3 regions of the Sphingobacterium sp. UDSM-2020 genome follow, and region 2 is predicted to be linked to each of the others. Evidence: riboswitches for the same ligand, from Rfam matches in the RefSeq annotation. Region 2 holds a riboswitch; each other region holds the start of a gene.

Region 1 (8,087 bases), 1.3 Mb from region 2:
TTCAGCCGATACTCAAAATTTGACTTTTTGCCTTTTGGATGATATGTTTTATAAACCTCTTGATGATAGGTTTCCTGATAGACAAGCACAGTATTAACCCCTTCTTCCTGCAGAATACGGTATTCTTCTAAAAGCAGAGGTTGTACTTCAATGGATATCTGCGCGAAGTGGGGCTTCAGCAATGCAATCGCATTTTTAAAGTAATTGATCTCAACTGTTTTATTGGCTTCTCCGCTTACCAATAATACATGACTGATACCCATAGATTTTAGCGCCATGGCTTCTAGCAGTAATTCTGTATTCGAAAGTGTTTTGCGCTTGATCTTATTGTCCATACTAAAACCGCAATAGGTGCAGATATTCTGACATTCATTGCTTAGATATAAAGGAGCATATAACTGGATTGTCTTACCAAATCGACGTTGTGTGATCTGTTGCGTTAATTGGGCCATTTCTTCTATTTCAGTAATGGCCGCAGGAGAAAGGAAGGTTAGAAAATCAGTTAAATTTCTTTTTTCTTTACGGAGACTTCTTCTGACATCCTCAACTGTGGTATTATATATCTTTTCCTTGATTTCCTGCCAGCTGTATAGTGTAAATAGTTCCTGAAAAGTTTGCATAAAACGTTCTTAATCGATTAAAAATGAAGTTAGCGGACTAGAAGCGATAGCACGATTTTCTGATATACCTAATCCTGCCTGATAAGCTTTGCGACCTGCTATTACAGCTTCTTTAAATGCCGTCGCCATCTGTATCGGATATTTTGCGGATGCAATAGCTGTATTGACTAAAACAGCATCAGCACCGATTTCCATTGCCTTTGCAGCATCGGAAGGAGCACCAATTCCAGCATCAATAATAACAGGAACTTGGCTTTGGGCGATGATCATTTCTAAAAAGTCCAATGTTCGAAGTCCTTTATTACTTCCTATGGGTGCAGCTAAAGGCATTACTGCCGACGTTCCAGCTTCTTCTAGTCTTTTACAGAGCACTGGATCTGCATGCATATAAGGGAGCACAATAAAACCGAGTTTTGCAAGTTGCTCTGTAGCCAACAATGTTTCGATCGGATCGGGCATCAGGTAGCGTGAATCTGGATGAATTTCGAGTTTTACCCAGTTCGTTTCCAGGGCTTCACGAGCAAGTTGTGCGGCCAAGACTGCTTCTTTTGCATTACGTGCTCCAGAGGTATTGGGGAGTAAATTTACGCCAGGGATTTGTAAAGACTCGAGAAATGTGTCTGAGGAAGACTGATGGTCCAAACGCTTTAAAGCCATCGTGACCAATTCAGAACCCGATGCGACGATAGATTCCTTCATTTGTTGCAGACTTCCGAACTTTCCTGTTCCTAAGAATAGTCTCGATTGAAATATCTGATCGGCTATTTTTAATGTATCCATTGTAGTTTATTTTTAAGTTCTTGAATGTAGTGAGGGTGTATGGTGATTAAACTTGACAGTGCTATCCCATAAATGCCAATATCTTGTAGGGGAACGATATCATCAAGTGTTATACCGCCAATAGCGTAAATCGGCGGATAGTTTTGACCGTTGTTTTTTAAATGATAAACGATGTCTTGATATCCTGTTAAGCCTAATATTGGACTTAAATTGTTTTTAGTTGCGGTGAACCGTAAAGGGCCAAGACCGATGTAATCGCAGTTTTCTGTGATGCGTTGCTGTACGTCAGAAATATTATTTGCTGTACCACCAATTATTTTGTGCGGTCCTAATACATGTCGGGCCTCTTGTATGTCAGTATCTGTTAATCCCAGATGAACTCCGGCAGCATCAATGGTTTTGGCTATGTGCAGATAATCATTGATAATAAGCGTAGCACTATGTTGCAAGCAATGCTGTTTAATACGACGTGCTAATGCGAGCACTTCATCTTTAGTGCCTTGTTTCCAGCGTAGCTGAATCCAATCTGCACCCGCTTGTAGTGCATTATTAATGTTAGTCTCCTGTTCAATAGCCGTATCTCCCTGCGAGATATACTGTATCTTACTGAACGTGATATTTTTGGGGTATGCTGTCATTGCTATTTCAATTTTTTTACTATCGCATTTTTCTGCTCAGTATAATCCGGTTTGGGTATTTCCTTCTAATCATCTGTAAAGGAATGAATTACCTGTAAGAACAATTGTTACAGGCAATATGCATGATCTTTTATAAGACAATTTTTAAAACTTTTTACAGGTTGTGCACTCTTCCAGATTGTTCCTAATAAAGCTACACCATCGACGCCGGCGTCATATGCAAGGCCTAGGTTTTCGGAATGGATACCAGCAAGCCCAATTAATTGAACTTGCTGATTATTCCGAAGTTTTAGCTGATCTTTGATAGTATGCTCCTTACCATGACCTGGTTTTGAAATACTTGAAAACATCGGACTAAACAGTGCATATGACCATTGGTTATCCAGTTGATTAAAATCTATCATACTGTGTACAGATGTTGATCGGATTACGGTGTGACTATACTGACTTTGTTTTTTTGATTTTCGATCATATTCATTAAAATGTAACCGGTTTAAGTTTAACTTTTCGGCTAGATGATGATGGCTATGCATGACAAGACGATTTCGATATTGCGGATCTATTCCATAAATAAATTGACACATATCATCATCCGAAAAATTATATTTTCGGATATGTAATAGTTCCAATCCTGCATCCAGTATACTGTTGATGGTCTGGAGTTCGTTATCAATATCATGCTCGGCTGTCAAGACGATGATCATAAGTACAATTCTTTACCTTTTTCGATAAACTCTTTTGACATATCGATCATGCCTTGTTCTGCAGAATCCCGGATTTCCTGTGTGATCTTCATCGAGCAGAATTTAGGGCCGCACATCGAACAGAAGTGAGCAACTTTAGCGCCGTCTGCAGGTAAAGTTTCATCATGAAATTCTCGGGCTGTGTCAGGATCTAAGGAAAGGTTAAACTGATCTTCCCAACGGAACTCAAACCTCGCTTTACTTAGAGCATTGTCTCGGTATTGTGCACCAGGATGTCCTTTAGCCAAATCTGCCGCATGTGCAGCCAGTTTGTAGGTGATCACGCCATCCTTTACATCTTTGCGGTTAGGTAAACCGAGGTGTTCTTTTGGGGTAACATAACAAAGCATGGCACAGCCGAACCAGCCAATCATTGCCGCGCCAATTGCTGAGGTGATGTGATCATAACCCGGAGCAATATCTGTTGTCAATGGGCCTAAAGTGTAAAATGGTGCTTCGTCACAAACCTCAAGCTGTTTGTCCATGTTTTCTTTGATCATGTGCATAGGTACATGACCTGGACCTTCGATCATAACCTGTACATCATGTTTCCATGCTATTTTGGTCAACTCACCCAAGGTTTCTAATTCAGCAAATTGTGCAGCATCGTTAGCATCAGCTATAGAACCTGGTCGCAGTCCATCCCCTAGTGAAAAAGCAACATCATATTCCTTCATAATCTGACAGATCTCTTCAAAATGCGTGTAGAGGAAGTTTTCTTTATGATGGAACAGACACCATTTTGCCATAATCGAGCCACCTCGGGAAACAATACCTGTTACACGTTGTGCTGTTAAATGGATATAACGTAAAAGTACTCCTGCATGGATGGTGAAATAAGAAACTCCTTGTTCGGCTTGTTCAATTAGTGTATCTCTGAATATTTCCCATGTCAGATCTTCTGCAACGCCTTTTACTTTTTCTAAAGCTTGATATATAGGAACTGTACCAATTGGCACCGGAGAATTACGGATGATCCATTCGCGTGTTTCATGAATATTTTTACCTGTTGAAAGATCCATAATTGTATCAGCACCCCATCGGCATGCCCAGACAGCTTTATCAACTTCTTCTTCAATGCTTGAGGTAACGGCACTATTACCAATATTAGCGTTGATCTTTACCAAAAAGTTGCGGCCGATGATCATCGGTTCGCTTTCTGGATGATTAATGTTGTTTGGAATAATTGCTCTTCCGGCGGCAATTTCTTCTCTTACAAATTCAGGGGTAATTAATTTCTTTGGAGTACGGGCACCAAAACTGTGACCGGTGTGCTGATGATCCATACCTTTAGTTGCTGCTTCGATTTGCTCAATACGCTGATTTTCGCGAATGGCTACATACTCCATCTCTGGAGTTATGATTCCTTTTCTTGCATAGTGCAGTTGACTTACATTTTTACCCGCTAATGCTTTTTTAGGTCTATGGCTGTATTCAAAACGGAGTTCATCCAGGTCCGAGTCTGCCAATCTTTCTTTTCCATAATCTGAACTGATTTGTGATAAAACTTGAACATCTTTTCTGTCCAATATCCAATTTTCACGAGTTCTAGCAAGACCTTTGCGGATATCAATCTGTGCTTGTTCATCCGTATACGGACCAGAAGTGTCATAAATAGTGACTGGAGGATTGATTTCTATTCCACCCTTGCTAAGTTTGGTCGGACTTAATGTAATTTCACGCATGGCAACCTGAATAGGATAGAGCTGACCTGAAATATAGACTTTTTTTGAATTTGGAAATGGGGTCTGGGTAATGTTTTGTTCTAACATGATGGTATAGTAATAGGTATAAGAGATTTATCCGCCCTGTGTTGCAGCGATAATTAGAATTGAGTCCTGATGCTGTAGTTTGGTTATTGCCCAAGCCGTTTTGGGTATAACCTGGTTATTAATAGCGACAGCAATGCCCTTGCTTTTTTCTGGGAATTCCAAAAGCATCAAACCTTCCAAAGAGGAGGGGGGCTGTTCAAAAAAACGTAATTGGTGATTAATTTTGAGTTCCATTCCTTTTAAAATTTTTAAATAAAAAACTTTAGGAATGGCCACAGTTGTGCCGGTATATGCACAATGAAGACATCTACTTTTCCCTACGCCAGTATGATCCGGATCAGGTTCTAAGGGTAAAATCTCAGCCTGCAAATTTTGCAGACACCCCTAAAGTTTCCACTAAACTAGGTAAAAAATCTCAATAAACGAAAATAGGTAGATTTATTTTAATCTGTCCATCTTTTTGTGACAGAACCATATACTTTAAGAAGTGAAGTGTTTTATTGATGGGGACTGCTGGTATAGCGAATAATGATTCTCCCTGGCAGAGGTGGAGTTATGGGCAGGGAGAATCAATGGCAAATACTATAAAATATGCTGGAGTTTAATATATTGAAGCAGCATAATGGTTTTGGCATCTTTGATTTCGCCATTATCAACCATTTGCATCGCTTCTTTTATAGGCAATTCCAAAACTTCAATATTTTCTTCCTCCTGTTCTAGCCCACCACCTTCACTGACTTTCATTTCTTTAGCATATTCGGCTATAAAGAAATACAGAATTTCTGTGACAGATCCAGGGGACATATAAGCTTCAAATATTTTACGTACATCTGTAATTTTATAACCCGTTTCTTCTTCAGTTTCTCTTCTGATGCAATCCTCGGCATTATCTTTATCCAACAAACCTGCACAAGCTTCAATCATCATACCGCTCTCATTTCCATTGACAAATGTAGGTAGACGAAATTGACGGGTAAGGATAACTGTTTTCTGTTCTTTGTTGTACAGTAAAATAGTGGCACCGTTTCCTCTGTCGTATGCTTCCCTGCTTTGACTCATAATGGTGCCGTCCTTTTTCAAATATTCGTAAGTGATCTTTCGCAAGACGTACCAATTGTCTGATAAGACCTTGGTTTCTGTGATTTTGATGTTATCTATCATGATTGAGGTATTTCAAATTCGCATTATTAATAATTGTCATATGCATATTTTTCAGTTCTTTTATACTTTTTTTCTAAAATACGGTGGACTTTTAAAAGTAAGTTGTCGATGGCTAAAGGTATATAAATTTATAAACTCCTAAAATTGTTTATATGGGAAAAATCGATCGTGTTGAAGGAAATTTTATTCAGTAGCGATTGCCTTATGAGCTGATATAAAATGATGAAGATCATGTAGAGGACAGGTTAAAAAGTACTTGAGATCTTAGATACATTTTATTGTGTATTTATAGAGGGTTTATAGAGATATACCTCTATGAACCCTCTATAAAACCTCTATAATATCACTATCACCTATCTAGAAATATACAAGATGGAAACAATAAAATGCAATGGTAAATCTATTGATATCAATAAAAAAATCAAAGGTCTATAAACAAGAAAAGCTCATCTTTTGGATGAGCTTTTCTTGTACCTAGGGCGGGAATCGAACCCGCACTTCCTTAACGGAAACAGGATTTTAAGTCCTGCGTGTCTACCAGTTCCACCACCTAGGCAGGTGATATTAATGTGGAGCGAAAAACGAGATTCGAACTCGCGACCCCAACCTTGGCAAGGTTGTGCTCTACCAGCTGAGCTATTTTCGCATTGCTAACAGTTAACAAGTTGTTTTCTGTTTTGGTGATGCAAATATAGAGCTAATAATTAAAAAAACAAATTTTAATATAAGCTTTATTGTCTTTTTTTTATAAGCCCTTTTCTTTCAGGAGAGAAGAAATGAGATCACTTTCGAAACCTCTTGATAAAGCATATTGAAATAACTTGTTTTTTAGAATATAGACATCTTTATCTTTCAATGATAGTTGCTTTTTATCTAAAAGATCATGGAGTTTATCTTCATACTCATCTAAATCAATTTTTGAAAATGCAATTTTGATTAAAGGGTCGGATACCCTTTTGAGTTTTAAGGACTGCTTAATCTTAATCTTTCCCCAACTTTTTATTCTAAGCTTACCTAGAGTATAGGCTATAGCAAAGCGTTCTTCATTTAGAAAATTGTCCGATATCAATTGTGAAATGATTTCCTCTACATCTTCTTGATGCAAGCCCCATTCGTATAATTTATCCCGGACTTCTTGTTGTGCCCGTTCTTGATAAGCACAATAACTGGCAGCCTTAAGCAATGCTTGCTTAGGCGTGTATATTTTTTTTCTCGTTTTCTCTTCGTCAAACATCTTTACAAATTTCAAAAATATATTGAACTTATTGAAAAATTGTGGAGCTTTGATTGAATAAATATTTTAAAAAATGTATACCATATCGGATATTTCAGAGATTGTTGTTCCTAAAAGATCAATTATTGTTCATCATAAATCTATCATTCAAAATCTGATTTATGATACACGTAAGATCGTAAATGCTGAAACAGGATTATTCTTTGCCTTGATCAATCGTCGTGATGGACATGAGTTTATCATGGATGCCTATAGTAAAGGGATTAGAAATTTTGTGTTACAAAATGACTTTCAGCAAGAACTGATATTGCCAGATGCTAATGTTTTATGGGTCGCAGATACTTTTTTAGCATTACAGGCAGTAGCAGAAACACAGCGCATGAAATTTAAATCTCCTGTATTGGGTATTACAGGGAGCAACGGTAAGACTATCGTCAAAGAATGGTTGTTTCAACTGCTATCTCCAGAATATAAAATCTATCGCAGTCCTAAAAGCTATAATTCACAGCTGGGTGTTGCTTTATCACTATGGGAACTAAATGAACAATATAATTTCGCCATCATAGAAGCTGGAATAAGTGAGGTCGGTGAAATGGAGAAACTCCAAAAAATGATTAAACCCACGCATGGTGTATTAACCAATATCGGGGTAGCCCATAAAGAAGGGTTTCAATCGAAAGAGGAAAAAATTGCGCAGAAGCTGAAACTTTTTACAGATGCTGAGGTATTGGTCTATCCTAAAAAGTATCTTGAACAGATCTATATGCCGTCTCAGATTTACAAATTTGCCTGGGGAGAGGATGAATCGTGTCAATTAGAGGTTTATTCGCTTAAGAAGGAAGGTGATCAAGCTACATTGGTAAGTTTATGTTTTTCCCGTCAGTTTTTTACGGTTAAAATTCCTTTTGTTGATCAAGCATCAATTGAGAACGCGATTTCATGTATTGCAGTGATGATTACTTTTGGTTATGATTTTAAAACTATAGCCGATCGTATTGCCACGTTGCAACCGATGGAGATGCGTCTTGAATTGAAAAAAGGAAAACATAATACTTCCATTATTGATGATTCATATAGTAATGATCTGGTAGCGCTACAGATTGCATTGGATTTTTTAAAGCAACAAAAGCAAAATTCTC
Region 2 (8,087 bases):
CACCTATGTTTCCAGCATTAGGGTAAACTACTGCTAATGCAAATTGTACTGCGACAGCGGCATCAATGGCGTTGCCCCCCATTTTTAGGATATCTACACCAACTTTTGAAGCTAAGGGATGCGCGGTAACAACCGCCGCCTTATTGAAGGTCTTGGCTTTTTTATCAAGTTCTAACGAAACTGTGCACGATTGTACTGACAGCGCCGCCGTAATAATAAACAAATAGAATTTGCTTTTTTTCATAATCTTAATTAGGTAGTTGTTCTATTTTTTCAAAATTTCCATCTACATGGTCAATTTTTATTTTGTATCGCTTAATGTTTGAAGGTGCTGATCCCACTCCAATTCCAATCATTCCACCTCCATATCCAAAACCTGATCCTATGCCTGCTGATATCGAGAAGCTCGTACTGTTTTCTTCTGCTAAACCATAGAAATAGTATTCGTCATTTTCCATTACAAGTGGATAATATCCAAAACTTGTGGAGACATAGGTTTCGTCATTATCTACCACGGCATATATCTGTGAATCTTTTAATTTTACTTTTTTCCCTTTTTCATTGGTGTAATAATAGTATTTGATTTTGCCTTTTTTATCTTTCTCATCAACTAGCGGATAATCTGGTTTTTGGTTTTTTAGAGTTTCATAGCTCATATAAATCCCGTCAACGAGATGTTCTGCGGCATATAATGGTAATTTCTCTTTTTCCTTGTAATCAATGTTTTGGATATCCTGTAAGGTTAATGATTCGGACGATATGTCTTTTACTTTTAAATTTTTACGAATGAATGAATCTATAATGAGGCTTCCTTTTTTTAATAATTTGTTGGAGACATCGATTCCTGAAACTTGAAAGCTACTGTCGATATGATTTAATGGGAAATAATTGTTCCCTTTTTTTTGATATAGATTTGCTCTGAAATCAAAAAAGCCCTTTTCTTTGATTCCACCACCAATTTCAGAAAATGATAATCTTCGAATTTGCAAAAGCAATGTATCTCTCTGCGTATTTCCATTACTGATTGTTTCTAGATATTTCTGCAATTGATCTTCAAGAGCTGGATTTGCAACTACAGTAGCGGATTTTCCTAATAAACCTTTTTGTATGATTCCGTAATGAGTTGTATCTTTTCTTGAATCCAGGATCTGGATCTTTTGGTATTGGCTACCATTAACGATTTCCTGAGGGTCATATTGAAAGGTAAATTCTTTATTTCTATCTTGTGCTGAAGCGTGTGTTAATCCTGTAAGTAAGATTGCTAAAAGCACATGGTGTTTTAATGTATGGACGTAATGTGTTAAATTCATTTCCAGAGGGAATTAATGATCTGCATTAAAGATAAAGAAATTAAAAGGCTGTATCAAGTTTCTTGATACAGCCCTTCAACAGTTTGCATGCAAACTGTATTAAAATTAATTTGATACTTATATAACGAACTAAATTATAGTAATGTTGTATTACTTTAATTTTTCATTGTTTTTATGTCTATCGGCATCACGGATTGATTTTTTCTCTAAATTTTTTTCTAGCGCATCTGTTAAATCAATACCGGTTTGATTGGCCAGGCACATTAATACAAAGAGAACATCGGCCATTTCATCCGCTAAATTTACTTCTTTATCAGATTTTTTAAATGATTGTTCGCCATACTGTCTTGCCATAATTCTAGCAACTTCTCCAACTTCTTCCATTAGCATTGCTGTGTTTGTTAATTCATTAAAATAGCGAATACCTGTTGTATTGATCCATTTATCAATGGTCTCCTGTGCTTCTTTTATTGTCATAGTATTAGAAATTATCTTTATCCTGTGTATTCATTATGATGGTAACGGGCCCATCATTTAATAAATCAATTTTCATATCTGCACCAAATATTCCCATTTGCACTTCGCTGTTTATTAAAGTGCTAAGATAGTGGGCCATTTGTATGTACATTGGCTGTGCTTTATCTGGTTTGGCTGCACGGATAAAAGAGGGGCGATTTCCTTTTTTTGTTTGTGCGAATAATGTGAATTGGGATATAAGTAATATTTCACCACGTATGTCTAGCACCGATCTATTCATTAAACCGTTTTCATCATTAAATATTCGAAGATTGACGAATTTTTGTGCCATCCATTTCATATCTTCAATTGTATCTTCCTCTTCGATCCCAATAAGGATTAGTAAGCCGTCTTTAATCTGACCTGTTATTTTGCTATCGACCGAACAGCTCGCCTTGGAAACTCGTTGTATTACTGCACGCATAGGACAATATTAAGAAAAAAATGCCAACTATTGAGTTTGATCTGATTAAGTATTGTTGACGTCATGGATCTTGAAAATGCTGTAAAACAACTTGCGCCTTAAAATAATGTTGAAGGCGCAAGTTGTTTTATTAGAATTTTACGTTTAGGCTTAACATAAAATTTGTTGTAGCCTGTGGATAGTAAAAATTAAAATATTTTCGAGATGTACCGTCCATATAACCCCAAGTATATCCGTTGGTTTGATATTTTTCATTTAGGATATTGTTGACAGTAAGTCCAAGGTCTATATTTTTCAAACCTAATATGGAGAAATTATAAATAGCTCTAATATTGTTTACAAATGAAGGGTCTATACTTCTTACTTTGGCTGAACTATTGTCCAGATATTGTCTTGAAATATATTTTGATAATAGTGCAATTTCTACTGAACGAAGAGGGCGATAAGTGAACTCGCTTGATAAAATAGTTGCCGGAGAAAGTGCAATATCTGTTTTTTTAATGAATTCTCCACTCGTTTCATCCGTGTAATTTTTGATTTTGTTCTGACTTAGTCCCGCTGTTGCTTTCCAACCAAAGTACGCTGAAATTTTCCATGCGGCATCTACTTCTAAGCCTATTCTATAGCTATTTGGGATATTCATTCTCAATGGAGAACCTACATTATTAAGTGCTCCGGTCGGAATAAGTTGATCTTTATAGAACATACCATAAAAGTTCGTACCGATGTTAAATGTTTCATTATTGAAGCGGTAGCCAGCTTCGATATCTTGCATTTTCTCTGGTTTGGGATTGTTTCCTTTTAGATCAACAAAGTCATTTCTGACAGGTTCTTTACTAGCATAGGCATATGAGGCGTATAAATTTGAATTTTCATTGATGAGGTAAGTAATTCCTAATTTTGGATTTACAAAATTGAATTTTCTTTTAAAATCCATTCCTTTGATTTTATCGTCATCACCTTTTACTTGGTAATTAATATTACGATACTGTATATCCGCAAATAATAACCATTTTTCGAATGTAAAGTCTGCTTTCAGAAATGTGCTGATGTCATCTTTTTTAGCATCATTGAGATAGTATTTATCCCCTAAGTTGCTGGCGGAAGCATATTTTGCCCAGATTATTTCACCGTAATGATCTCCCTTATATTGATTTGCAGCTCCACCCCATGTCAATTTTATTGCCTGTGAAGGATTATAGTTGAAGGAAAAGGTAGTCCCATAGAAGTAATTATCTAACCATCTTCTCCTTACCAAATCGGTTTGTTTGATGGTATCGGTTCCTGAAATGACTGGTGGTAAATTGTATTTTGAAAAGTCGTCTTCAGGTCGGAATTCTTCGTAATAGCCTGCACCTCTGGTGTAATGTAATGCCGCATTAAAAATTAGTTTTTCATTGATAAAATTGGTGTAATGTAACTGGTGATGTGTTTGCGTGTAGTTGTCTGTTTGGTTTTTATATAGGTATTTGTTGTAAGTGCGACCAGAATTTAGTAGATTTTCTGTTTCTAGCTGTGTATAGCCATCATTGACGGCATAATCTTTCATCCCCTCTACATCATTATTTAATCTTGGCTCTGGTGTTCCGTACCAAGATTGATATGTTTTTTCCTTGCCAGAGAATACAATGGCCTTTAAAATATGTTTGTCACTATAATAACCTCCATCTACATAAAAAGACTTTAAATCGGAAGATGCTCGGTCGATATAGCCATCGCTCAAGATACGTGAGAGACGAACATTAAAGGCAAATTTATTATTTAGTAGTCCTGAACCTACTTTCAAAGTATTTTTCCAAGAATTATAAGAACCGAAAGAGTTGTTGAATTCTACGTACGGCTCTTTTTCGAGTGTATTGGATTGTATGTTTAGTGATGCCCCGAATGATCCCGCCCCGTTTGTAGAAGTTCCAATTCCTCTTTGAATCTGGATACTCTCGGTAGAGGATGCAAAATCGGGAAGATTGACGAAGAATGAGCCCATACTTTCCGCGTCATTCAACGGAATTCCATTCAATGTTACATTTATGCGGGCATTATCAGATCCTCTTATTTTCATATTAGTATATCCTATACCTGCTCCTGCGTCCGATCCTATGACGACAGATGGTGTTTGATCTAGTAGGTATGGAATATCTTGTCCGAAATTGTTTTTAGCGATATCTTGTTTGCTAATATTTTTATAGGTTGTAGAAGAGTTGTTTTTGGCACGTGTTGCCATGACCAGGACTTCTTCTGTTTTTATAGCACGTGGTTTTAGAAAGATTTCAAGATCAGTATTTTGTACCAGATCAATCTGCTTCTTTTCTGTACTATAGCCTATGTAAGAGATTGTTATGGCGTATTGTCCATCAGGTAATCCTGAAAACTTTGAAGTGCCATTTCGATCAGTTGTTAAATTCTTACTCTGATTTTTTGTCAGAACGATACTTGCGCCCTGTAACGATTTTTTTGTTTCATTGTCTAACACTTTGATGGATAAAGCGTTTTGAGCTGATACGGATAATGTTATTCCTAGAAATAGCACTGTGCTGATTAAATTTTTAATCATGTTTTTTAATTGAATTTTGAGTTAAACAAACTATTGCTAGGGGTTACAACAGTTTTTCACTTATTTAACTAACCTTTTCCCTCCGCCAGCATTATCTGGATCAGGTGCACAACACATAAATGTATTGTTGGGTATAATCTCAGCCTTTATTCGTGTTCGTAGAACAAGGCACCCCTTATTGATAATGCGAAGGTATTAAATAAAATCTGTACTAAAAATATAATGTAAAAATGGATGTTGAGGAATTGAGTTTTGGAATATCAATTTGTTTTGCTCGTAAAAATAAGTGGAATAGATTTTCGTTTATAGGATTGTATTATGATGAATGTTGTGTTGCTTTATCTTTAGCTTCTTTCGGATTTTAAAGTAGCTGTATTGATCCAGTTTCTTTTTTTAATAACTAAAAGGATGTCCATTTATAATTCCATGATTTATCGATGCTTCACTGACATAACGTCATTGAATCGCTACAAAAATGAATAAAATTGTGGTTTTTAGATAATATATTGGCTGAATTTAAACTTATTCCCTACCTTCAAAAAATATGCTAAAATTCAAACTTTTAGCTCATGTTAATTATTTTTAGCAACAAGGGAGTTTTTATTAAGGTTTAAATTTATGTTACATTCTTATAAGTTAATTTATCTAAAAGTCTTTGATTTTTATCACGATTAAATAATTAAACTAATTGTGTAAATTTGTTTTTTTTAATGGTAATATTTTTTTTACTAAATTTTGGCACGAATTTTAACGTTAATAACCACAGTTCCTTTGCGTTGACCTGAATGCTAAGTAACTATTAAAGTTTTTATAATAATGAAATATTTTAGCGCTACCTATATCTTACCAATTACATCTTTACCTATTAAAGATGGAGTGGTAAAAGTTAATGATGATGGTGAAATCCTTGGGATTTATGAAAGTAAAGACGTAGAATTGAGCGGCCAGCATATTGAAAAATTTGAAGGAGTTATTGTTCCTGGATTTATTAATGCGCATTGTCACTTAGAATTGTCCCATATGAAGGGTACGATTCCGCAAAAAACTGGATTACCAGCTTTTCTTTCTTCGGTTATGACAAGTCGTGGCACTTCTTTAAAAGTGATTGATAAAGCGATGGCTGCTGCTGATGAAGAAATGTACAATAATGGTATTGTGGCAGTTGGAGATCACGTGAATTCTGATAACACATCTAACATTAAGGAGTCTAGTAAGATTCTTTACCACACTTTTGTTGAAGTCTTCGGAGTAGAGCCGGATGAAGCTGATGGTCGATTGCAGGAGGCTAAGGATTTGATTCATGAATTTGATCCAGCACATTCTTCAATTACACCACATGCTCCTTATTCTTGTTCGAAAATACTTCTGAAGAAATTTAAAAAAGCGGTTTCTGATGTTAATATTATCAGTATTCATAATCAAGAGAGTGATGAAGAAAATAGATTATTTCGTTATAAAACGGGAGGATTTATCGATTTCTTTAAAGTAATAGGGAAAAATCCTGATTTGTTTAAAGCTCAGGCTAGAAATTCAATTCAGTCATATTTACCATATTTACCTCATCCTAATAAGTTGATCTTGGTTCACAATACGTATACGTCATTGAAAGACCTTGATTTTGTGGACCGAATGGGCCGTGATATCGTATGGTGTTTATGTCCGAAGGCGAATCTTTATATTGAAGGTCAATTGCCAAAAGTAATGAACTTTGTAAACGATAATCAAAAAATTGTAATCGGTACAGATAGTTTAGCATCCAATGATAAGCTTTCAATTTTAGATGAATTAAAAGTGTTACATAAACATTTTGATAATTTAGATTTTCAGCAATCTATCCAGTGGGCTACTATTAATGGGGCACAGGCTTTAAATATCGATGATAAATTTGGTTCAATTGAAGTTGGTAAAAAACCAGGTCTTGTTCTATTGAAAAATATGGAACATTTTAGATTATCTGATAAAGTTACGGTGCAAAGATTAGCATAGTAAAATACTCAAAATCTTCTGTACTTTTGTTGATATGAAACATGTTAATATTTCTATCAAAGGAAAAGTACAGGGGGTTTATTTTAGGTTATCTACCAAAGCAGTTGCCGACCAATTGGGTATTAAAGGGTTTGTTAGAAATTTAGCGGATGGTTCTGTTTATATTGAGGCAGAGGGTGATGATTTTGCTCTAGATTGTTTAAAAGAATTCTGTGAAGAGGGACCTGAGCGCGCAGTAGTGGAAGAAGTGATTTGTGAAGAGGGCGTCTGGGAAGATTTTAAGAATTTTGAAGTGCTAAAAAAATCGTCTAAATAAATCTTAATATCTTGTCTGTTTTTAAGAAATTTGCTGGTCAAACCTTGATCTATGGTCTCAGTACTATCATCTCTAGATTACTGAATTTTGTTTTAACGCCAATTTTCGTTCGTAAATTTGAAGCTTCCACCTATGGAATATTTACGAATATGTATTCTTGGGCAGCTATGATCAATGCATTCCTAGCTTTTGGGATGGAAACAACCTATTTTAGATATTTACAGAAAGTTGAGGAGAAGGATAAATCTAAAGTATTCAATAATAGCTTTGTTGTCACCATTTTTACTTCTTTAATTTTTCTATTAACTATTCTTATTTTTTCTAATGACATTGCGCATTGGTTTGCAAAAGAAAATATTGACTCTGTAGGTCAATATAAAAGCTATATTTACTTTGTTGGACTTACTTTAGTCGTTGATGCACTTGCTGTTGTTCCTTTTGCCAAAGTTCGTGCTAATGGTCGGCCATTGCGCTACGGCGTATTGAAGTTAGTCAATATCATCACATTTGTTATTTTAAACTTGACATTCATTGTCTTCATACCTTATTTACTTCAACATTTTCCGGATAATGAACCATATTTTTCTAGCTGGTATATAGATTCATGGTTGGGTTATGTGTTTATTTCTAATTTTGTAGCGAGTGCAGTGACATTGTTGATGCTGTTGCCCGAGATTAGAACATTTAATTTTAAAATTGATCGGGTGTTGTTAGGTGATATGTTTCGATATAGCTTTCCTATTTTGATCGCTAATATTTCATTTATCATAAACGAAAACCTAGATAAGATTTTAATGCCTGAATTATTACCGAAAAGTATTGCTGATCGAGATGTTGGTATATATGGTGCTATTGCAAAGATTGCTGTTTTCTTAAGCATTTTCGTGCAGGCATTTCGTTTAGGAGCCGAACCTTTTTTCTTCTCCTATGCCAAAAATGATAATTCGAAAAAGGTTTATGCAATGATCATGGAATATTTTGTGA
Region 3 (8,087 bases), 2.2 Mb from region 2:
AAACCTCCAAAATATCCTAAAAGATCCTACTATATCTAGAGGTTTCCGACATGAACTGAAGAGAGAGTTGGATGAAAGCACCCCATATTTTTTCAAAAATTATACTTCTTTACCACCACTACCCGACATTCCGGTTACCATAATGATTGCATACAATAAGCATATCGAACAATACGAAACTAAAATGAATGAAGAGTTGAAATTGGGTATCAACTTAATCCAGTGGTGGAAAGCACTCGATCAACTTCGTATACAACACTATGCGGAAATGATAAAAAATAACCGTAACAGTAAATTAATCTTATTACCAAGGTACAGTCATGGTATCCATCAACAGGATCCTAAACTAGTAGCTGAAGCTTTAATTTCAACATATAAAATCTGTATAAAACGATGAAAATCAAATCATTCCTTAAAATAATTTGTACAAACTATTTCTAGATTTACGTTACATATACGATCAATCCAAGCACATTGATAATAAAACTATAAATCACTAAAGCAATTAATTTAGAATAACAATAAAAGCCGCATCTCACGACGGGGCTTTTTATTTTCTAAACATATGATACTTATGAGGGTTACGCTATTTATATTAAAAAAATCAATTACCCCCAGAATTGATTAGAACTAAAATTCTATTGATAAGTATGAATAGAAGCTATAACTTTCCAGTTTCCATCTTCATTAATTAAGGTGATCAGATCAATCTTCGTAAAAGATTCAAATTTCATGATAACCTTAGCAATCATATAATGTGCACATTCATCAATAATTTGAAGTGTCGTTTGACAGTTCATCTTCTCTCCTCTTTGCTTTTTCAAAAAACTAATAATTTCCGAACGGCTATAATTTGAAAATTTCAAACCTTGCACACGTTGACAAAAATCAAGCGCAAATAATTCCTCTATCCCTTGATATTGCCCCTCAGTTATTACATCCATATAGTGATGGATAGCATGTTTTGCCATTGAAAAGTTGATGCTCCTTTTGACAGGTCTTCCGTCAGCCATGGCACAAAATGACAGTATAACTAAAAATGCTGCTAAACCTATTTTTATTGAAGTCTTCATTGGTTCTTTTCTTACAGGTTCCCTTTGAGACTAACATCCCTAGTTAAAGTGATCAAAGTGAATAGATCAACTACAGCATTGATTACATTAACGTCTATTCTGAACTACATCATAACTTTTGCAATTCCAAGTTATTATTAGATAGTAATATCCCATAAATCTCACTCCATGACAATTAGAGTCGTTATTCTGTTATAATCATGATAGCGCAAAGTTTCACAAATTATAAAATAAAAAATAACCCTCCGAAACTTTAGTTCCGAAGGGTTACAAATAATGCTTGCAATAACCGCAAAATAGGTATTAAAATGAATTGAGGATTAGCTTGTTATTTTAAGCGACAATGCGTTCAATAGAGCTTTAGCTTCGTTTAGATTCGAATTCCAAACTTTAGTTCTTTCTGCACTATTTAACTTTTGTATCGCTGCTTCGAAACGTTTCAAATCTTCTATTAATCCCTTCTCTTTAAGCGCCTTCTTTACGATCTGCACTTTTTCGTAGTCCTGAACACCTTCGAGTGTTCTTTCATAACGGATCGAGCTTCTCCCATTTGGATACACGATATAGGTATCACCTGCTGGCCAGGTGCGGAATCGGGAATCTAAAATCGGGTTTTCCACCCATGAGTTGAATGCCCAATGCAATAATCCATCAAAATCAGCAGCTTCAGCATACCATCCCATGTAAGCAGACTCTGCAGGATCTGAAAATGTAAATTGATTTGGAAAATTATTCCCACAGTACACATAAAAAGTAGTGATCAAACCTCTTTTTTTACGATCGAGCAGATCTTCATGAGAAAAGGGATGATTTGCAGCAATACTAATATCTTTACTGTCAGGATAGCGCTGATAGGTTTTCTGATTATCCGCATAAGAAACACCTAAAGTTGGTGCCACCTTTTTTAAAAGAGACAAAGCACCATCTACTTCTTCTTTTGTACGTTCGTCCATGGCGATATTTGTAATTCCCAACCAACCTTTTGAATCCAAATGTTTTACAAGGTCTTTTAAGAAAGGGGTCCATAATTCCTCAAATGCAGGTGTTCCTGGTTTTGCAACAACATTGACAACTTCATTTTTTGCTACATCGCGATAATGTATTTCATTATTCCATGGAACAATTGAATATATATTAATCATCTTTTTAATGCCTAGGTCCATCATAAACTGAACCCAGCGATCAAATACTTTATAATCATAAGCCCAAGTACCGTCTGCATTTTTATTCCAAACAATCATGTCAGCATATGGATCATAAGTCTGTACATTCCATGGATCTTTATTCATGGTTGCAGTGATCACTTTCTGTCCTGCATCAGCTAACATTTTCATAACTGGTTTCATCGCTTCAAAATGGGCATCACTCCACATTTCTAATCCATGCACACGTGCTACAGCCGATGGATGTTGCCATTGATCCAAATGGAAGACCCATTCACTAGGCTTTGGCAATATATTTTCTAAAACAGTAACTTTTAATGTTAATTGGTCAGTAACCTTTCCTTTACTCTCGATGCGCACTTTAGCTTGATATTCTCCAGGGGTAGCATCACTCGGGATCTTCACCGTCAGCCAAACAGGGCGGACCTTGCTAGCTTCAAGATCGAATGATGTTAAATCATCTAGCATATCTGGTGATAATGAAGAAGCAAAGTCCTCTTTCTTCCGATATCCACAGCCAGCGGCAAATTCATCAGTCATTACGTAGCGAACAAAACGTGCTGAAGCAACATTTGAAGACATTTTAGCACCCTTTATACCTTTGAAATCTGATATAGTCACCGTGACATCGGGCGCAGTATCTTTCGTCCATAATAACACTTGTGATGAAACACGTTCTCCACGCCAACCTACTACTTCATCGCTAACTTTCTTCTTCAAGTCAGGAACCAACGATTTAGGATACCGTTTATCAATTGTTACGAATGAGCTATGTACGCCCTTCTTAACCGCAGACCAGTCTGACAATGCATCTTTCGTTGGATCCGCCATTTCTTGAAAATTTACCATTTCAAAGGCCGGTGTCTGTGCCTTCACCGTTTGTACAGTCCATAGCGCTCCGACAAGAAGTGCTGACACTAAAGTTGTATTCTTAAAGCTCATATTTATATAACTTATTTTTCAATTCAGATTTATCCTACCGATTTGATTAGTTTTTAAACAAGTATATTTAAAAACTAATCACAAAATATATTTTCACAATATGAAGCAAACTAATTAAATTTTAAGATGTATACAAATGCTAAACAAGAACAAACGATTGCTCATTTTTATCACCCCGTTAAGTCCATACTTTTTCATTGTAAGCAGCCTCCCAAAATTGATACTCCAGTCTAGATGCTAAAACAAATGCTTCACTCATCTTATTACGAATAGCAACAGTCGTATTTGCAGCTACTTGATCACACATAGCAATTGCTTGTCGTACAGAAATAGCAAAATCTTCTCCTCCATACGTATCAATCCATTTTTGATAAGGATTATCAACTGTTTTTTCTTGTCTAGCAATATATTCCCCCACTTCTTTATATATCCAAAAACAGGGTAAAGTTGCGGCCATCCCAACCTCTACAGGATCTAACGCTGCTGTACTTTTTAGGTAATGCACATAATGATGGCAAACAGGCTGTATATAACCTTTTTCGGTGACACCAAAATCCTTAAAATAAGAATCGTGCAAAGCATTTTCGACAACAATCGCATTTTCTCCAAAACGCATATAGGATAGCGCATCTTGAACATCATATGCCCGAGCACCAATAAGGGCTAATGCTCGACCAAAATGTTCAAGATAAAGCGAATCTTGAGCCATGTAAAATTGAAATTTTTCTTTCGGCAAATTTCCTGTCGTAAGTTCCTTTATAAAAGGCATGTCTAATATAGACTGATATTTATCTGAGATACTATTCCAGACCTGTTCAGACCAATTCATATTTAATTTGTTTTTGAGGATTAAAAAAATGATTTAAAGGACCGTTTCCCATCCCTAATTGTACATCTGCTCCCTGCTCTATTGCCATAAAAACATAATTTTGCGCTAAAGAAACGGCTTCAGATATCGTATGCCCCTGTGCCAGATAAGCGGCTATTGCAGATGATAGTGTACAACCGGAACCGTGTGTATTCTTCGTTTTAATTTTTTTACTTTTAAATATTTCTGGGTGACTATTCTTATCAAATAATATAGATTGCAGCGTATCTTGTTCCAGATGCCCCCCTTTTACCAAGACACGCTCACAACCTAATGCAAGGATGCTTTCCCCTGCAACGTACATATCTTCTAAAGTTTCCACTGATACCTTGGCAAGTATACCTGCTTCATCCATATTCGGTGTAATCACATCTGCTAAAGGGAATAGTAGGTCGATCATTGCAGCAATAGTTTCTTCCTCAATAAGCTTGTGGCCACTGGTCGCAACCATAACAGGATCAAATACAAGGGGTACTTTTTTATATTTTTGAAGCGTCTGTGCGATCGTAATAACCAATTGTGGTGTATGCACCATTCCTATCTTTATGGCATCAGGAAAGACATCGTCCATAATAGATTCAATCTGATCTGCTACAGCTTCCAGCGCTATAGGATAAATTTTGCGGACACCCATCGTATTTTGTACAGGCAATGCTGTCAGTACTGAAGTAGCGTAGCATCCTAATGCTGAAAAAGTTTTGATGTCGGCTTGGATTCCGGCTCCCCCACTGCCGTCGAAACCTGCGATCGTCAGCGTACTTGGATAACGGTATTTTTTCATTTCAAAATTTCATTTTTAAGTTCATAAGCTGCTTTTTCTGGATCTTCACTTCCACATATAGCAGATACTACAGCTAAACAATCGGCACCTGCTTGTATAACACGACGAGCATTTTGTATGTGAATATTGCCGATAGCAACCAGCGGTTTGTCTGTACGTTGCCGAATCTCTACAATACCCTTTAAACCCCATTCTGTGATAGTGTCTTTTTTCGTTTCAGTATTAAATACAGGGCTGATACCCAGGTAATCGGATAATGGAATTTGCTCATTTTTTAACTGTTCAAGATTTTCAATAGAATAACCGACTAGAGGTCTTGGGCTATACCAGACTTCTCTAATACCACGAGGAGAAATATCACGATTACCAACGTGAATACCATCCGCACCTACTTTTTGGGCCACTTCAAGATTATCATTGATGATTAGCGGAATTGTGTATTTATCAGTAATCTCTTTCAATTGTTTAGCTTTTGCTAAGTATAGTTCAGATGTTAGATTTTTTTCTCTAAGCTGTATGACATCGACACCACCCAGAATTGCTTTCTCTGCTACGTGAAGGAAATTTTTCCCACGGCAATCCTGCTCTGAAATTACGAGGTATAGCTGATAAGGAAAAGATGTATCTAAATTCATAATATGCCAAATTTTAATGTATTATTAAATTCAGCCTCAGTGATATTATATAGTTTATCAAGAAGTTTAACTTGCAAACTACCCGGCCCATTACTTTCCTTCTCAGCTAACTCCCCCGCTACTCCGATTAGAGCCATTGCAGCAGTTACAGCCTCTGTTTTATTGGTGATTACAGCCATAAATGCGCCAATAAGCGCAGTTGCAGAACAACCTAAACCGGTTACTTTTGTCATCAAAAGATGTCCATTTTTTAGATGAATCTCCTGACTCCCAGAAATCACGATATCTGTTTCACCAGAAATACAAACAATGGAACCATATTGTTGATGAAGATCCAATGCTGCCAAAACTGCTTCACCACTTTGAGAAGTACTATCCACTCCTTTCGTCTTTATAAGATTAGTTTTGTTTAGTGCGATAATTTCAGATGCATTACCTCTTATGACAGTGGGTTTTTCACGAAGCAATTCTTTTAGAATATGATCGCGATAAGATGTCGCCCCCGCTCCAACAGGATCTAAAACCCAAGGTTTTCCTAAATGAGAAGCAGTATTTGCGGCCAATAACATAGATTCGGACCAAACTTCGTCTAATGTTCCTATGTTAATAACAAGTGAATCGCTGATTGTCACCATCTCGACTACTTCAGATTTAGCATGCGCCATAATGGGTGAAGCACCAACAGACAACAAGGCATTGGCAGTATTATTCATGACCACAAAATTACTGATATTATGTACGAGTGGCGATTGCGCTCTTACTTGTTGGATATACTTCCAAAGTGTTTTTTCCATGTTCATTTCATTTAATAAAAAATCGAATGCTTTAGGAAAAAACCACATACAAAACAGCACAGGTGTACTGTATTGCTTTTCCCTACGTCGGTATTAGCCGTATCAGGTTCAAAGGGACTCTCTCAATTCTTTTTAGAATACCCCTAAAGCATAACAAAGATATAAAATATTAACATTCATTCTTATAGCTATGAAAGTTTATATTGATAACCACAGGATGTATTTTAATACAAGATTGACACCATAATAAAACAACATCAATTCCTATCAAACAGTTGTTTTAACTAAGCTGGCTAATTTTTTCCACTTGTTTTGAGGTAGATGGGTTAATTTATTCATACTATAAAGATGCAAATAAGTAAGATGAAAGAGCTATCAACAAACTATTTTGAATATATTAATTACAGCAACAGAAGAAAAAATACATATCTAATTATTGAGTTATTTGATCTCATCGATTAGAATCTCTTTCAACCAGAATATCAATATTTTTTAAAATAATATTATTCAAAATGTATAACCATTGAAATATACTATTTGTATCTCACCTAGGAGACTAATAAAAAGATGATAATAAAGTATAAAATTAGGGTAAAAAACTTTTATTTTTTTTTTAAAAAGTGTTTTAATCTTTATGTTTTATTTTATATTTGCAATGCCTATTCTTAACAAAAAGAAAATAATTTCATAAAGATTTTATTTTAAATAATATTTCTCTTTTAAGATTTTTTCTGATTGTTAAGTGCTAATCAAACATTATTACGCATTCTATTAATTTAAGATCTAATAATCTTGTTAATTTATGTCAACGATAATTTAACTATTCAAACTAGCTAATAAAAACATAAAGTCAATAAAAAACACACTAACCAAAGAAAAAATTATCAGAATAATACCAACTAAACAATTTTATTTTACCTATTTTTTTATGCATGTATTTTTAAAAAGAACCACAGGAATTGCGTTATGCACGCTATTTAGTGCAACCTCCTTGTTTGCCCAGCAAACCATAAAGGGCACAATTTCTAATGAAAAGGGCCCTATAGCGGGAGTGACAATTACAGTTATCGGCTCAAATCGAGCTGCACAAACTTCACATGATGGAACATTTTCTATCTCTGCTAATCAGGGAGAAAAGCTTCGTATTTCGATGATCGGATATCAAAGTGAGGAAATTACTATTGGTAGTAATAATAGTTTGAAAGTGAGTTTAAAAGAAACTTCTGCATCTTTGGACGAAGTTGTGGTAACAGGCTTTGGTGAGTCGCGTGAGAAACGTCAATTGGGTTATGCAATGACACAAATCAGTGGTGACGAAATCCGTCGAACGAATGCGATTAATCCTATTGCCGCACTACAAGGAATGGTTCCTGGTTTACAGGTTAATGTCGGCACTGGAGGACCACAATCGACTCCAAGATTTCAGATCAGGGGAGCGGGATCATTAAACCAATATGGTAATACTCCTTTGGTGGTTGTCGATGGGATTATTATGGATGAAGAAGTTGTGCTTCCTAATCGTGGTGGAGATCAGGATTTTGGTAATGTGCTTAAGAATATTAGTCCAGACGATATAGCAACAATCTCAGTTCTAAATGGAGGCTCAGTTACAGCATTGTATGGAAGTCGTGCAGCTGGTGGGGTTATTCTAATCACAACAAAAAAAGGATATTCACAAAGAGGATTTGGTATTGGTTTTACACATACTCAGGGCTTTGATAAACCATATGCTACTGCGGATATGCAAGACAAATATGGTCCTGGATCTAATCCAAATGCAGTATATGTGGCTGGAACAGATGGCTATGAACAAATTCCAACAACAAATTAT

The links. Region 2 has a riboswitch for thiamine pyrophosphate ahead of JAZ75_RS05280 (TonB-dependent receptor). Riboswitches for the same ligand answer to the same signal wherever they lie in the genome.
Region 1: linked by a shared signal. The riboswitch ahead of thiS (sulfur carrier protein ThiS) and the one ahead of JAZ75_RS05280 (TonB-dependent receptor) in region 2 are both predicted to bind thiamine pyrophosphate.
Region 3: linked by a shared signal. The riboswitch ahead of thiM (hydroxyethylthiazole kinase) and the one ahead of JAZ75_RS05280 (TonB-dependent receptor) in region 2 are both predicted to bind thiamine pyrophosphate.

The regions. Positions count from the first base shown of each region.
Region 1 is NZ_CP066166.1:6,046,085-6,054,171, reverse strand. It holds gene thiH (2-iminoacetate synthase ThiH) at 1-620, opposite strand, end outside; gene JAZ75_RS25665 (thiazole synthase) at 630-1,400, opposite strand; gene thiE (thiamine phosphate synthase) at 1,388-2,038, opposite strand; gene JAZ75_RS25655 (thiamine phosphate synthase) at 2,146-2,742, opposite strand; gene thiC (phosphomethylpyrimidine synthase ThiC) at 2,739-4,553, opposite strand; gene thiS (sulfur carrier protein ThiS) at 4,581-4,829, opposite strand; TPP riboswitch at 4,851-4,949, opposite strand; gene nudK (GDP-mannose pyrophosphatase NudK) at 5,136-5,714, opposite strand; tRNA gene JAZ75_RS25635 (tRNA-Leu) at 6,186-6,270, opposite strand; tRNA gene JAZ75_RS25630 (tRNA-Gly) at 6,285-6,360, opposite strand; gene JAZ75_RS25625 (regulatory protein RecX) at 6,460-6,948, opposite strand; gene JAZ75_RS25620 (bifunctional UDP-N-acetylmuramoyl-tripeptide:D-alanyl-D-alanine ligase/alanine racemase) at 7,022-8,087, shown strand, end outside.
Region 2 is NZ_CP066166.1:1,211,594-1,219,680, reverse strand. It holds gene ggt (gamma-glutamyltransferase) at 1-244, opposite strand, end outside; gene JAZ75_RS05295 (hypothetical protein) at 249-1,310, opposite strand; gene JAZ75_RS05290 (nucleotide pyrophosphohydrolase) at 1,461-1,787, opposite strand; gene dtd (D-aminoacyl-tRNA deacylase) at 1,792-2,250, opposite strand; gene JAZ75_RS05280 (TonB-dependent receptor) at 2,381-4,801, opposite strand; TPP riboswitch at 4,862-4,987, opposite strand; gene JAZ75_RS05275 (amidohydrolase family protein) at 5,618-6,787, shown strand; gene JAZ75_RS05270 (acylphosphatase) at 6,822-7,103, shown strand; gene JAZ75_RS05265 (oligosaccharide flippase family protein) at 7,115-8,087, shown strand, end outside.
Region 3 is NZ_CP066166.1:5,127,656-5,135,742, forward strand. It holds gene JAZ75_RS21665 (alpha/beta fold hydrolase) at 1-397, shown strand, start outside; gene JAZ75_RS21670 (nuclear transport factor 2 family protein) at 639-1,073, opposite strand; gene JAZ75_RS21675 (DUF4091 domain-containing protein) at 1,394-3,178, opposite strand; gene tenA (thiaminase II) at 3,357-4,007, opposite strand; gene thiD (bifunctional hydroxymethylpyrimidine kinase/phosphomethylpyrimidine kinase) at 3,994-4,827, opposite strand; gene thiE (thiamine phosphate synthase) at 4,824-5,462, opposite strand; gene thiM (hydroxyethylthiazole kinase) at 5,459-6,256, opposite strand; TPP riboswitch at 6,319-6,411, opposite strand; gene JAZ75_RS21700 (SusC/RagA family TonB-linked outer membrane protein) at 7,185-8,087, shown strand, end outside.